DNA from 4 places in the Streptomyces sp. NPDC051909 genome. Region 1 is predicted to be linked to each of the others. Evidence: riboswitches for the same ligand, from Rfam matches in the RefSeq annotation. Region 1 holds a riboswitch; each other region holds the start of a gene.

The links. Region 1 has a riboswitch for cyclic di-AMP ahead of AB0M18_RS29565 (M23 family metallopeptidase). Riboswitches for the same ligand answer to the same signal wherever they lie in the genome.
Region 2: linked by a shared signal. The riboswitch ahead of AB0M18_RS31605 (transglycosylase family protein) and the one ahead of AB0M18_RS29565 (M23 family metallopeptidase) in region 1 are both predicted to bind cyclic di-AMP.
Region 3: linked by a shared signal. The riboswitch ahead of AB0M18_RS27310 (M23 family metallopeptidase) and the one ahead of AB0M18_RS29565 (M23 family metallopeptidase) in region 1 are both predicted to bind cyclic di-AMP.
Region 4: linked by a shared signal. The riboswitch ahead of AB0M18_RS15760 (LysM peptidoglycan-binding domain-containing protein) and the one ahead of AB0M18_RS29565 (M23 family metallopeptidase) in region 1 are both predicted to bind cyclic di-AMP.

The regions. Positions count from the first base shown of each region.
Region 1 covers NZ_JBFAYA010000024.1:24,150-27,326, forward strand. Annotated here, with positions in the region: gene AB0M18_RS29560 (GntR family transcriptional regulator) at 38-721, opposite strand; gene AB0M18_RS29565 (M23 family metallopeptidase) at 899-1,669, opposite strand; cyclic di-AMP (ydaO/yuaA leader) riboswitch at 1,682-1,847, opposite strand; gene AB0M18_RS29570 (pitrilysin family protein) at 2,063-3,177, opposite strand, start outside.
Region 2 covers NZ_JBFAYA010000029.1:58,138-61,314, forward strand. Annotated here, with positions in the region: gene eno (phosphopyruvate hydratase) at 1-362, opposite strand, end outside; gene AB0M18_RS31605 (transglycosylase family protein) at 632-1,327, opposite strand; cyclic di-AMP (ydaO/yuaA leader) riboswitch at 1,331-1,504, opposite strand; gene AB0M18_RS31610 (transglycosylase family protein) at 1,762-2,838, opposite strand; gene AB0M18_RS31615 (cytochrome P450) at 2,953-3,177, opposite strand, start outside.
Region 3 covers NZ_JBFAYA010000019.1:99,475-102,651, forward strand. Annotated here, with positions in the region: gene AB0M18_RS27305 (PP2C family protein-serine/threonine phosphatase) at 1-710, shown strand, start outside; cyclic di-AMP (ydaO/yuaA leader) riboswitch at 998-1,144, shown strand; gene AB0M18_RS27310 (M23 family metallopeptidase) at 1,156-2,244, shown strand; gene AB0M18_RS27315 (aldo/keto reductase) at 2,326-3,177, shown strand, end outside.
Region 4 covers NZ_JBFAYA010000008.1:247,128-250,304, forward strand. Annotated here, with positions in the region: gene AB0M18_RS15755 (hypothetical protein) at 1-533, opposite strand, end outside; cyclic di-AMP (ydaO/yuaA leader) riboswitch at 1,095-1,250, shown strand; gene AB0M18_RS15760 (LysM peptidoglycan-binding domain-containing protein) at 1,255-2,124, shown strand; gene AB0M18_RS15765 (polysaccharide deacetylase family protein) at 2,288-3,100, shown strand.

The sequences.
Region 1 (3,177 bases):
CCCTGGAATTCCAGACTCTTTGTATACGGTGCCCGTGTTAATTCCGCGGTCCCGCACTGTGTACGGCATGTTGCGAAATCCTCACCCGCGCCCGGTCGCCGTGTTTCGGGCGGTGCCGCGACAGGGCCCGCTCCACATGCAGCGCGGTGAGCGCCCGGGCCCGTTCGGCGTCCCGGCGGGCCACCGCGTCCACGATCGCGCCGTGCTCGGCCCAGACCTCGGCGGGCCGCTCGGCCGGCTCGACCGCGTACATCCAGGCGATCTTGTGCCGCAGCTGGGTGAGCAGCGCGGTGAGCGGCGGGCTGTCCGAGGCCTGGGCCAGCGTCTCGTGGAACCAGCCGTCGAGCGCGGCCAGATCCTCGCCGCGCCCGCCCCTGGCCCGCTCCTGACCGAGCCTGACCAGGCCGCGCAGCACCTTGAGGTGGGCCTCGGTGCGCCGCTGCGCGGCCCGGGCGGCGCCCAGCGGTTCGAGCAGGGAGCGCATGTCGAGCAGGTCGGCGGCCTCCTGCTCGCCGGGCTCGGCGACATGGGCGCCGGCGTGCCGACGGGTCACCACGAAGCCCTCGGACTCCAGAGTGCGCAGCGCCTCGCGGACCGGGACGCGGGAGACGCCGTAGCGGCGGGCCAGCTGTTCCTCCGTCAGCCGGGCGCCCCGCGCGTACACCCCGGAGACGATGTCGTCCCGGATCGCCGTGCATACCGATTGCGCGGGAATGCGCATCTCCGACCTCCGTTTTCCGCCGCCCGAGACCCCGTCGAGCGCCGCCTGTCCGGCGACTCTATTGCAGGACGCCGGAATTTCCGACGGCGCCCGGTGGAAAAGGACGCAAAAAAGCCCCGGCTCGTTTCGAGACCGGGGCCTTTCACCGGAGCGGGCCGCGCGGGCCGCTCCGGACCGTCAGACGTTCACGCCGCGGGCGCGGAGGTAGCTGATCGGGTTGATGTCGGAGCCGTACTCCGCGGTGGTGCGCGCCTCGAAGTGGAGGTGCGGGCCGGTGGAGTTGCCGGAGGAGCCGGAGATGCCGATCCGCTCGCCGGGGGTGACCTTCTGGCCGACGGAGACGGTGATGGCGGAGAGGTGGCCGTACTGGGTGTACGTGCCGTCGTTCATCCGGATCACGATGTTGTTGCCGTACGCGCCGCCCCAGCCGGCCTCGACGACGGTGCCGGAGCCGACGGAGACGACCTTGGTGCCGTAGGCGGCGTGGAAGTCGATGCCGGAGTGGCTGCCGGAGGACCAGAGCGAGCCGCCGGCCTTGTAGCCGGTGCTCACGTACGAGCCGGCCACGGGGAGCTGGAAGGAGGCGAGGCGCTTGCGCTCGGCCTCGCGGGCGGCGCGCTCCTTGGCCTCGCGGATCTCCTTGGCGCGGGCCTCGGCCTTGCGCTTGGCCTCGGCGGCGGCCTGGATGCGGGCGGCCTCCTCGGCGGCGGCCTTCTCCTGGGCGGCGGCCTGGGCGTCGACCCGCTCGGAGAGGGACTCGTCGACGATGACCTGGGTGAGGCCGGTGTCCTCCGGGGAGGCGCCTTCCGTGTCGGCGGCGAGCGCCGGGGAGGCCAGGGTGCCGATGACACCGGTGGTGGCGAGCGTCGCGACGCCGGCGATGCCGGCGCTGCGGCGCGCCAGCCGGCTCGGGGCACGGTGCTTCCCGGTGGCACGGGTGAACGCCATGTAGTGGCTGATCCTTTCCTTCCCTCTCGCCTACCGGGTTAGCTGACGGGTTCGGAGCAGGAAGGTCTCCTACGGGCCCCTCCGCGCGGAGCGAAGGCGTCCGATTCACCCCAGGGACTGCGTGTGGGTCCCCGGCTCCCCAGGCTCGCGCCTTGCGGGGACTCGGCGATGACTGTCCGTTGCCGCGGATGCGGCGTCGAGCAGTGGCCGGACAGCCGCGTCGACGCTAGGCCGATCACCTTTCAATAACCAAACGGACACGGGTTTTTGTAAGACATGCCACAGGGCATTCACTCCCACTCATCTGCAATACGGACAAATGGGAGGACCCCGACGAACCAGGTCGCCGGGGTCTCGTGACGGTGTCTCAGACAGCGGGTGACAGCAGCTCGATCAGCCGGTGACGACGCTCACTTCACCGATGCCGAGCGCCCGCACCGGCTCCGCGATCTGCGCCGCGTCGCCGACGAGCACGGTCACCAGCCGGTCCACGGGGAAGGCGTTGACCACCGCGGCGGTCGCCTCCACGGTGCCGGTGGCGGCCAGCCGCGCGTACAGGTGCGCCTGGTAGTCGTCCGGGAGGTGCTGCTCGACCTGGTCGGCGAGCGTCCCTGCGACGGAGGCGGCCGTCTCGTACTTCAGCGGGGCCACGCCCACCAGGTTCTGCACGGCGACGTCACGCTCCGCGTCGTTCAGCCCCTCGGCGGCGAGGGTGCGCAGCACCTTCCACAGGTCGTCGAGCGCCGGGCCGGTGTTGGGGGTGTCGACCGAGCCGCTGATGGCGAGCAGCGAAGCGCCGTTGCCCTCGCCGTCGGAACGCAGCACCTGGCCGAACGCCCGTACGCCGTAGGTGTATCCCTTCTCCTCGCGCAGGACACGGTCCAGGCGGGAGGTGAGGGTGCCGCCGAGGCAGTACGTGCCGAGCACCTGCGCCGCCCAGACGCTGTCGTGGCGGTCGGCGCCGACGCGGCCGATGAGCAGCTGCGTCTGGACGGCGCCCGGCCGGTCCACGATGACGACCCGTCCGGTGTCGTCGGCGGTGACCGGCGGCATCGGGCGCGGGGCGGCGGGCTTGCCGCTCCAGGTGCCCAGGGTGTCGGCGAGCACCTGGTCCAGGTCGACGCCGGTGAGGTCGCCGACCACGACGGCGGTGGCGGCGGCCGGGCGGACGTGCGCGTCGTAGAAGGCGCGGACGGCGGCGGCGTCGATCGCTGCGACGGTCTCCTCGGTGCCCTGGCGCGGCCGGGACATGCGCGAGGCGGCCGGGAACAGCTCCTTGGAGAGCTGCTTGGCGGCGCGGCGGGCCGGGTTGGCCGTCTCGTGCGGGATCTCGTCGAGGCGGTTGCGCACCAGGCGCTCGACCTCGGTCTCGACGAACGCCGGGGCGATCAGGGCCTCGGAGAGCAGGCCGAGCGCCTTGGGCAGCCGGGAGACCGGGACCTCCAGGGAGACCTGTACGCCGGGGTGGTCGGCGGCCGCGTCGAGCGTGGCGCCGCAGCGCTCGAGCT
Region 2 (3,177 bases), on a different contig from region 1:
GCCACGGCGAGGGAGACACCGAGGATGGCGTTGGCGCCGAGCGAGCCCTTGTTCTCGGTCGCGTCCAGGTCGAACATCGCCTGGTCGATCAGCCGCTGCTCGGTGGCGTCGTAGCCGACGAGCTCCGGGCCGATCTGCTCGATGACGGCGAGGACGGCCTTCTCGACGCCCTTGCCGAGGTAGCGGTTGGGGTCCCCGTCGCGGAGCTCAATGGCCTCGAACGCACCGGTGGAGGCACCGGAGGGAACGGCAGCACGGCCGGTGCTGCCGTCGTCGAGGCCGACCTCGACCTCGACCGTGGGGTTGCCTCGGGAGTCCAGGATTTCCCGGGCTACGACGACGTCGATGGACGGCACGAGCATCTCCTTCTGGGATGTGACGCTGGTTGTGACGCATGCGGCAAGGTCTCGTTCGCCTTGCGACAAGAGCCTAACCGGCTCGGGGCCTCCGGCCAGCCGGGCGCCCGCCCCCTGGGACGAAAAAGGACCCGAGGGCATGCATAGAGGGACGAAAGACCCCGGTTACCTACGAGTACGAAACCGGCCCGGAGCGGGATGCTCCGGGCCGGCCTCTCGGTCACCGCGGGGAGGGCGGGGGAAGGGGACGACCGCCGGACCGTCCCCGTCCTTCCTTACTTCAGGTGGAGCTGCTGACCCGGGTAGATCAGGTCGGCGTCCTGGACGATGTCCTTGTTCAGCTCGAAGAGCTTCGCCCAGCCGCCCTTGACGTGGTGCGCCTGGGCGATCTTGCTGAGGGTGTCGCCGGAGACGACCTTGTACTCGCCGTCGCCCTTCTCGACCTTCTTGCCGGTCGGGGTGGTGACGGTCTGCTTCGGAGCCGGCTTGGCCGCGGGCTTCGGCGCGGTGCGCTGCTCGCTGCGGGTGGTCGGCTGCTCGGCGGTGCGCTTCGGGGCCGGGGCCGGGGCCGCGGCCTCGGCGGAGCCGCCGTCGTACGAGGCGCTGGAGAGGCCCACGCCACAGCTCGGCCACGCGCCCTTGCCCTGGCCCGCGAGGACCTTCTCGGCGACGGCGATCTGCTGGGACTTCGACGCGAGGTCGGCACGCGCGGCGTAGGCGGTGCCACCGAACGCGGCCCAGGTGGAGTTGGTGAACTGCAGGCCACCGTAGAAACCGTTGCCGGTGTTGATGGCCCAGTTGCCGCCGGACTCGCACTGGGCGACGGCGTCCCACTCGGAGCTGGTGGCGGCCGAGGCGGAGCCCGCGGTCATCAGCGGGGCGGCGACGGCGACGCCGGCCACGCCGACGAGCGCGACGGCGCGGGTGGCCTTGGAGGCACGACGGTGTTTGCCCTTGCCGGAAAGCAGCATGGAAGTTCTCCTCACCGACGCCTACGAGGTGAGCTGTCGGGTTCGGGCGAGTGAGTTGCCCGGCCGCGTGTCCTAGCACGCGGCTTCACCCCAAGCCGATCGTCGGCCGTCTGTCTCAACGGCCGGGGCCGGCACTTACCTTGGGTCCCCCGCTCCTGCCTTCGGCGCTTGCGCGACGACTGTTCCCATCGGTCGGCGGCAGGATTCGGCGTACCGGCGACGGGGCCCGCGGTGGCGAGCGGTGACGACCGTAGACATAGACCCGGGAGAAGTTCAAAGACCATCAACCCGGAAAAATCGCCCCTACTTGCATTCCGTCAGGCCCCGTTTGCGCAGGTGGGGAGTGCGGCGAGCAAAGTTTGCGGACGTGACACGCCAGTTCGGCAAGAGAGACCCATGTCTCACTTGGACAGAACCGGACATTCAGCCGCGAACTACTCCTGGGCGCTGCCGAGTCCGAGCCCCAGCTCAAGGCTCTGACCAGGGAGGATGAGGTCGGGGTCGGAGCCGACCGTCTCCTTGTTGGCGTCATAGAGGGCGGACCAGCCGCCGTGGAGACCGTTGTCCCGCGCAATGCCCGACAAGCTGTCACCCGGCTTGACGGTGTATTCGCCCGCCTTGTCCGAGGTGCCCGAATCGCCCGCCCCGGGATCACTGGTCGCGTCACCCTGCGCACCGTCAGCGGGCGCGGCATGGCGTCCGGAATCGACAGTGCCGTCCGTTACGCCCGTGTCATCTGCCGCGGCGTCACCCCGGTGCTTGCCGGTGCCGGGCGTGGCCGCATCCGAGGCGCCAGGCGTTCCGGGTGTTCCAGGCGTTCCGGGCGTGCCCGGCAGAAGGGATCCATCCGGCGTTCCGGGCATACCGGGCGTTACGGAGCTGCCGGGGGTCGCGGGCGCGGCGGGGGTCGCCGGGGTGGCGGGCGCGGTCGTGGACCCGGGGGCGGCCGGCGTGCCGGTGGAGGGGGTGGCGGGGGTCGCCGGAGTGGCCGTCCCGGCCGAGGGGCCGGCGGTGGTGCCGGTGCCGGCCTTGCCGGAGCCCGTGGCGGGCAGGCCGTCGGTGCGGTTGGACTCCGGCGCCGGGCCGGTGGACTCCTCGGGCGTGACACCCGGACCCGGGTCGACGGCCGGCGTCTTGCCGTCCTTCTTCAGGCCGGCGATCGGCGCGCAGGTGGCCCACTGGTCGTCACCGGCCATGAACGCCTTCTCCGCGACGGCGATCTGCTGGGCCCGGCTCGCCAGGTCCGCGCTCGGCGCGTAGGCCAGGCCGCCGTGCCGCTCCCAGCTCTCCTGGGTGAACTGCAGGCCGCCGTAGAGCCCGTTGCCGAAGTTGGCGCTCCACGCGCCGCCCGACTCGCACTCGGCCACCCGGTCCCAGGTCTGGGCGTCGGCGGCGGAGGCGGAGCCGGTGGCGAGCAGCGGCAGCGCCATGGCCGAGCCGGTGACTCCTGCCGCGACGACGAGTGCGGGGGCCTGGCGGGGTCTGCGGTGTCGTCCGTTCCCGGAGCGCATGCGGAGTGCCTTTCGCGTGACTGCTGAGACTGCGGGTGAACGTAGCGGCATTCGAACGCACGTCACAAGTCGATGCAGGGCAGATCACGCGAAGATCACAGTATTGATGGTCCGTCAGTTACGCGTGGCTTTGTGGGAAGCACTGAACTCCACCGGAAGCGTGCGCAGGCCACGCATGATGAGCCCACCGCGCCACCGGAGTTCCGCCGGATCGGCCCCAAGTCGCAGGTCCGGCAGGCGAGTCAGGAGCGTCGCCAGCGCCGTCTGCCCTTCGAGGCGCGCCAGCGGGGCGCCCAGGCAGTAGTGGATGCCGTGCCCGTACCCCAGGTGCTGGTTGTC
Region 3 (3,177 bases), on a different contig from region 1:
AGGCGGCGCAGGCGGACGCGTTCATCGGCGGCGATCTGTTCGCGGTCCAGGACACGCCCTTCGGGGTACGTCTGGTGGTCGGCGACGTACGGGGCAAGGGGCTCGACGCGGTCGAGGCGGTGGCGGTGGTCATCGGCGCCTTCCGGGAGGCGGCCGAGCACGAGGCGACCCTGGAGGGGGTGGCGGAGCGGCTCGAACGGGCGCTGGCCCGGGAGGGCACGCGGCGGACCGGGCTCGATGCCTTCGAGGGGTTCACGACGGCGGTGCTGGCCGAGATCCCGGGCGGTGACCGGGTCGTACGGGTGGTGAACCGCGGGCATCCGGAGCCGCTGCTGCTGCACGTGGACGGCGGCGTCGAGCCGTTGCTGCCGAGCGAGGCCGCACTGCCGCTGGGCATGGGGGAGTTGGCGGTCTGGCCGGACCGGGTGGACGTGACCCCGTACCCGCCGGGCGCGACGCTGCTCTTCTACACGGACGGTCTGTCGGAGGCGCGGGACGCGGCGGGCGCGTTCTACGACCCGAAGGAGCGGCTCGCGGGGCGGATCTTCCCCGGGCCGGAGGAACTGCTCGACGCGCTGGTGGCGGACGTGCGGCGGCACACGGGCGGGGACACGACGGACGACATGGCGCTGCTCGCGGTGAGCCGCCCGGCGGCGGGCCAGCCGGAACGGCGCCGGACGATGCCGGTGGTGCCGGGCGACGACGGGTGATGCGGGGCGACGACGGGTGATGCGGGGCGACGGCAGGGTGATGCGGGGCGACGGCAGGGTGATGACGGGGTGATGACGGGGTGTAGCCGAAGGGTCTCCCTCCGATAACAATTGACGTGGCGTCAGATTCCTCGTGCGAACGGCTGTGTTTCTGAAGGGCGTTCAACTCGGGCGATTCCCTCCCAATCCAGCTAATGATCAAGAGGAACAGCTTGGAATCGGAGGGTCGCGTCTATTAACGTTCGATAACGCAGCGCGGTCGTCCCAGCCGTCGCAAGAGACGGCACCGTGCGCGTGCGCCGAATTCCGCAAGGGAACCGGGGAACCACCACTTGGGGTGAATCGGGCCCCACCGCACTCGTGCGGCAGGCCCGTAGGAGACCTTCCTGCTCCGAACCCGTCAGCTAACCCGGTAGGCGAGAAGGAAGGAAAGGAGAGCGCCTCCGTGGCGTCCAACACCCCTGCTCCGCAAACCCCCTTCGCCTCCTACGACGCCGCCGGCCAGGTGGGCGCCCTGGACGGGGGCACGGAGGAGTGGAACCCCACCGAGGACTCCCTGCGGGCGCAGAACCGCTCCGGCGGACGCCACCGTGTCGTCAAGCAGCGCTCCAACTTCGCGCGTTCCTCCACCGTGCTCGGCGTCGGTGTCATCGCCGCCGTCGGTGCCGGCGGCCTGGCCACCGCGCAGCAGAAGCCCCCGGTCTCGATAGCGCTCCCGGACGTCGACCTGCCCGACGCCTCGGACCTGCCCGGCGTCGGCGAGCTGATCGGCTCCGACGACGACAAGACCTCCGACACCGCGGGCAACGCCACCCAGCCGCTCACCGCGCTGACCTACACCACCAGCGAGACCGCCCCGCAGGGCGCCGGCGGCGAGGAGGCCGGGACGCAGACGGCGACCGCCGACGCCGGCGAGGCGCTCCGCGCCCGCATCCTCCAGCAGGCCGAGCAGCAGCAGGCCGCCGCCGACGCCGCCGAGAAGGAGGCCGCGGAGAAGCTCGCGGCCGAGAAGGCGGCGGCGGAGGCCCAGGCCAAGGCCGACGCGGCGGAGAAGGCGGCCGCCGAGGCGAAGCGGAAGGCCGAGGAGGAGGCCGCGGCGAAGGCCGAGGCCGAGCGCCTGGCCAAGCTCGCCGCCAGCTACGCGCTGCCGACCTCCTCGTACACGATCACCTCCACCTACGGCCAGGCCGGCTCCATGTGGTCCTCCGGCTACCACACCGGTCTGGACTTCGCCGCCCCCACCGGCACCCCGGTCAAGGCGGTCCACGGCGCCACCGTGAAGTCGGCCGGCTGGTCCGGCGCCTACGGCTACCGGATCGTCCTGGAGCTCGAGGACGGCACCGAGATCTGGTACTGCCACCTCTCCTCCATGACCGTCGGCGTCGGCCAGTCCGTCGGTACCGGCGAGACCATCGGCCGCGTCGGCGCTACCGGCAACGTCACGGGCCCCCACCTCCACCTGGAGGTGCACACCCCGTCCGGCGACGGCATCGACCCGGCGGCCTGGCTGCGCGACAAGGGCCTGTCCGTCTGAGGGCCGGTCTCTCCGGGGGCCGGTCTCTCTGAGGGACAGCGGCGCGGAATACCGGTGGCGGCCCGCGGAGTTGATCTCCATATGAGCTCTCTGCGCCGCCTCGGCACCTCCGACCTGCACGTCTTCCCGCTCGCCCTCGGCGGCAACGTCTTCGGCTGGAGCGCCGACGAGGCGCAGTCCTTCGCCGTGCTCGACGCCTACGCCGCCGCCGGCGGCAACTTCGTCGACACCGCCGACGTCTACTCGGCCTGGGCCGAGGGCAACGAGGGCGGCGAGTCCGAGACGGTGATCGGGCGCTGGATGGCCTCCCGCGGCAACCGCTCCGACATCCTCGTCGCCACCAAGGTCGGTGCCCACCCGGGCTTCAAGGGCCTGGGCGCGACCAACATCAAGGCCGCCGCCGAGGAGTCGCTGCGCCGGCTCGGCACCGATCACATCGACCTCTACTACACCCACTTCGACGACGAGTCCGTGCCGGTGGAGGAGATCGTCACCGCCCTGGACCAGCTGGTGAAGGACGGCAAGGTGCGCGCCGTCGCCGCCTCCAACATCTCCCCGGAGCGGCTGCGGGCCTCGCTCGACTTCGCCGAGGCCGAGGGCCTCGCCCGTTACGTGGCGCTCCAGCCGCAGTACAACCTGGTCTCCCGCGACACCTACGAGGGCCCGCTCCGCGACGTCGTCGAGCAGCGCGGCCTCGCGGCCGTGCCGTACTACGGCCTCGCGGCCGGATTCCTCACCGGCAAGTACCGCGCGGGCAGCACCGTGGACAGCGTCCGCGCCGCCGGTGCCGGCCGGCATCTGGAGACCGAGCGCGGTCGGCGGGTGCTCGCCGCCCTCGACGCGGTCGCCGAGGCCCGTGGTGCCGAGCTCGCCACCGTCGCCCTCGCCTGGCTCGCCTCCCGCCCCACCGTCGCCGCGCCGATCGCCTCGGCC
Region 4 (3,177 bases), on a different contig from region 1:
GCGGCGCGCATCTCGACCGGCTCGGGGAAGCCGGGCAGCCGCACGTCCTTCAGCGCGTACTCGCCGGACACGGTGCGGTACGGGCCGGGGACCCCCGGATCCACCGGATTCGCCGGCAGCGGCGCCTCAGGCCGTGCCCCGGGATCTGCCGGAGCCGCCGGCCGCAGACGGGGCGCCTGGGCCGGCGCCTCGGCATCGAGCCGCCGTCCGCCCGCCGTGACGCTCAACCGCGCCCCGCCGTCCACCCGTTCAGCCCCGATGGCGAGCCGGAACGACCGCCCGTCCGCCGCGGCCTCCGGGTACCCGAGCAGTCTCCCGTCGACCCGGAACTCGACCCGGGCATCCCCCATCGGCACGGCCTCCTCGGCCGTCCACACCAACTCCCGCCCCGCACCGCTTCCGGCGACCCGCCACCCCTCGGGCAGCCCTGCCGCGGCGGATCCGGTGACGGCGGCCGAGGCGGTGTCCGGTTGCGCGTACGCGAGCCCCGGCGACACACCCGCCAGGGCCATGAGCGTCACGGCGGTGGTCATGCCGCGTGTGACACGTATCAAAGCGCTCTACCTCACGATCGTTCTCGTCCAGCACGCTTCCGGGCGCCTGCGATCCCCCGGGCGCCCCTCTTGCCCCCGGAGGACGGGGGAGGGAGAGACGGGGTTGCCCGGCGGGGGAGGGGTGGCCGGTTCTGATCCCTGACCGTCGGCGGACCGACGAAGGGCCACCGCCCGCCGTCGGGCGGTGCCGGATCAAAACGGACGATGTCCGGCTATTCCATTGCAATGCCGAAATGCCGAGGTGATTCATGAAGGGGGTAATTCGAGCCGGAAAGGTGGGCAGGCGGCGCCGATCGGTCAGGGGTGATGTGGGTCACCTGGGACCGGTCTCCGGAAGGGCCTCCGGAATGCTGTCGCGGCGTCAGGAGCGGCCGGACGGAAAAGGATTGGGGTGAGGGGTGGGAGCGGGCGTGATGATCCTTTTGAATTTGCCCGCAGATCGATTTCGCGTGATGAATTCCCTCCTTGTTTTCGATATTTGTCTTCGCATACGGTCGCCCCGAAACCGGACGGAAACGCCGAATCCTGCCGCCGCCCGGTCGACCGCACTCACCACACTTCCGGCAGGAGCGGGGGACCCAGGTTCGCCGCCGGCCCCGGTCTCCGGGGACGGCTCGGGGTGAAGCCGCGCGCAGCGCGGCCGGGCATCTCCTGCCCGAACCCGACAGCTCACCTCGCAGGCGAAGGAGAGGAACTCGCCATGCGTGGATCCGGCAAGCACCGCCGCCCGAAGAACGCCCCGCTCGCCCGCGGCATCGCCGCCGTCGGCCTCACCGGCAGCGCCGCCCTCGCCCTGCCCCTGGCCGGCGCCACCACCGCCGGCGCGGCCACCCCGGCCGTCGCTCCCTCCGTCGCAGTGGCAAAGCAGACGCCTCTTTCGGCGCCTTCAGTGGCCCCCTTCACAGCCCCGGCGGCCGTGAAGGCGGCGCCGGTGAGGTATTCCGTCGTGGCCGGTGACTCGCTGTCGAAGATCGCCCACAGGTACGGGGTCCAGGGCGGCTGGAAGAAGCTCTACAAGGACAACCGTCGCGTCGTCGGCGGCGACCCGCGCCTGATCCACCCGGGGCAGAAGCTCACCGTCGCCGGAACCGCCGCGAAGGCCGCGGCCAAGGCGGCCAAGGCGCCCAAGGCGGCCAAGGCCGGCACGAGCGTGGCCGCCGCCTCGGCCCCCGCGAAGGCCGTTCGGTCGAAGGCGGTCCAGGCCGTCGCGACCTCCACCGGCTCCGCCACGTCCGCGGGCTACACGTACGCCGACAACCTCGAGGGCTGGATCCGCGAGTCCCTCGACATCATGGCCCGCGAAGGCATCCCCGGCAGCTTCGACGGCATCTACCGCAACATCATGCGCGAGTCCTCCGGCAACCCGCGGGCCATCAACAACTGGGACTCCAACGCCCTCGCCGGCACCCCCTCCAAGGGCCTCCTCCAGGTGATCGACCCCACCTTCCGCGCCTACCACGTGGCCGGCACCTCGCTCGACCCGTACGACCCGGTCGCCAACATCACCGCGGCCTGCAACTACGCCGCCGACCGCTACGGCTCCATCGACAACGTCTTCGGCGCCTACTGACGGACCGTCGCCCGCGGGCGCCGCGCACGGCACCCGCGGGCACGTCGACCCGCCCCCGGCCACCTGGCCCACATTCCTCACGCGATCAGGTGAAACCTTCTCGGCCGTTCCTCCGTCCTCTCCTGCGGGAGCCGTCGGGAGAGTCACGGGGAGTGGGCAGCACATGGGGCTGAAGAGTAAGTACACGCCGCAGATAGCCGCGGTCGCGTCGGCGGTCGCGCTGAGCCTGGCCGCCTGGGGGGCCGCCGTGTTGACGGACACGGAGGCGGAGGCGCGGGACGGCGGAGGAGCCGGGGCGCGGCAGGAGCAGCGCGTGCCGCCCACCGAGGACGGGAAGGGCCCGGAGCAGGTCAAGCCGGCGAAGGTCCCGGTGAGCATCGCGCACGCCACCGAGGCGGGCGGGAAGTCGGTGAGCATCACCATCGACGACGGTCCCGACCCGAACTGGACGCCCCAGATGCTCGACATCCTCAAGGAGAACGGCGTCAAGGCCACGTTCTGCATGGTCGGGCCGCGTGCCAAGGAGCACCCGGAGCTGGTGAAGCGGGTCGTCGCCGAGGGGCACCGGCTCTGCGACCACACCATGGACCACGACACCACCATGGACAAGAAGCCGGTCGCGTACCAGCGGCAGCAGATCCTCGACGCGAAGCGGTTGATCGAGGAGGCGGCCGGCGGCGCGAAGATCGAGTACTACCGGGCGCCGGGCGGCGCGTTCACGCCCGACAGCCGGAAGATCGCCGCGGCCGAGGGCATGCGCCCACTCGGCTGGAACGTGGACACCAAGGACTTCGAGCGCCCGGGTACCGCGGCCATCGTCGGCACCGTGAAGAACGAGCTGTCCAACGGCCCCACCATCCTCTTCCACGACGGCGGCGGCGACCGCAGCCAGACCGTCGCGGCCCTCCGCCAGGTCCTGCCCTGGCTGAAGGAACAGGGCCACCCGACCAGCTTCCCGGTCCGCACCGCACCCTGACCGGGCCGGCGCCGTCCCGCCCGGAGGCCGCACTGCCCACCGGGCGGGTTGCCGATTTTCGCAATTCGATCGGCTGC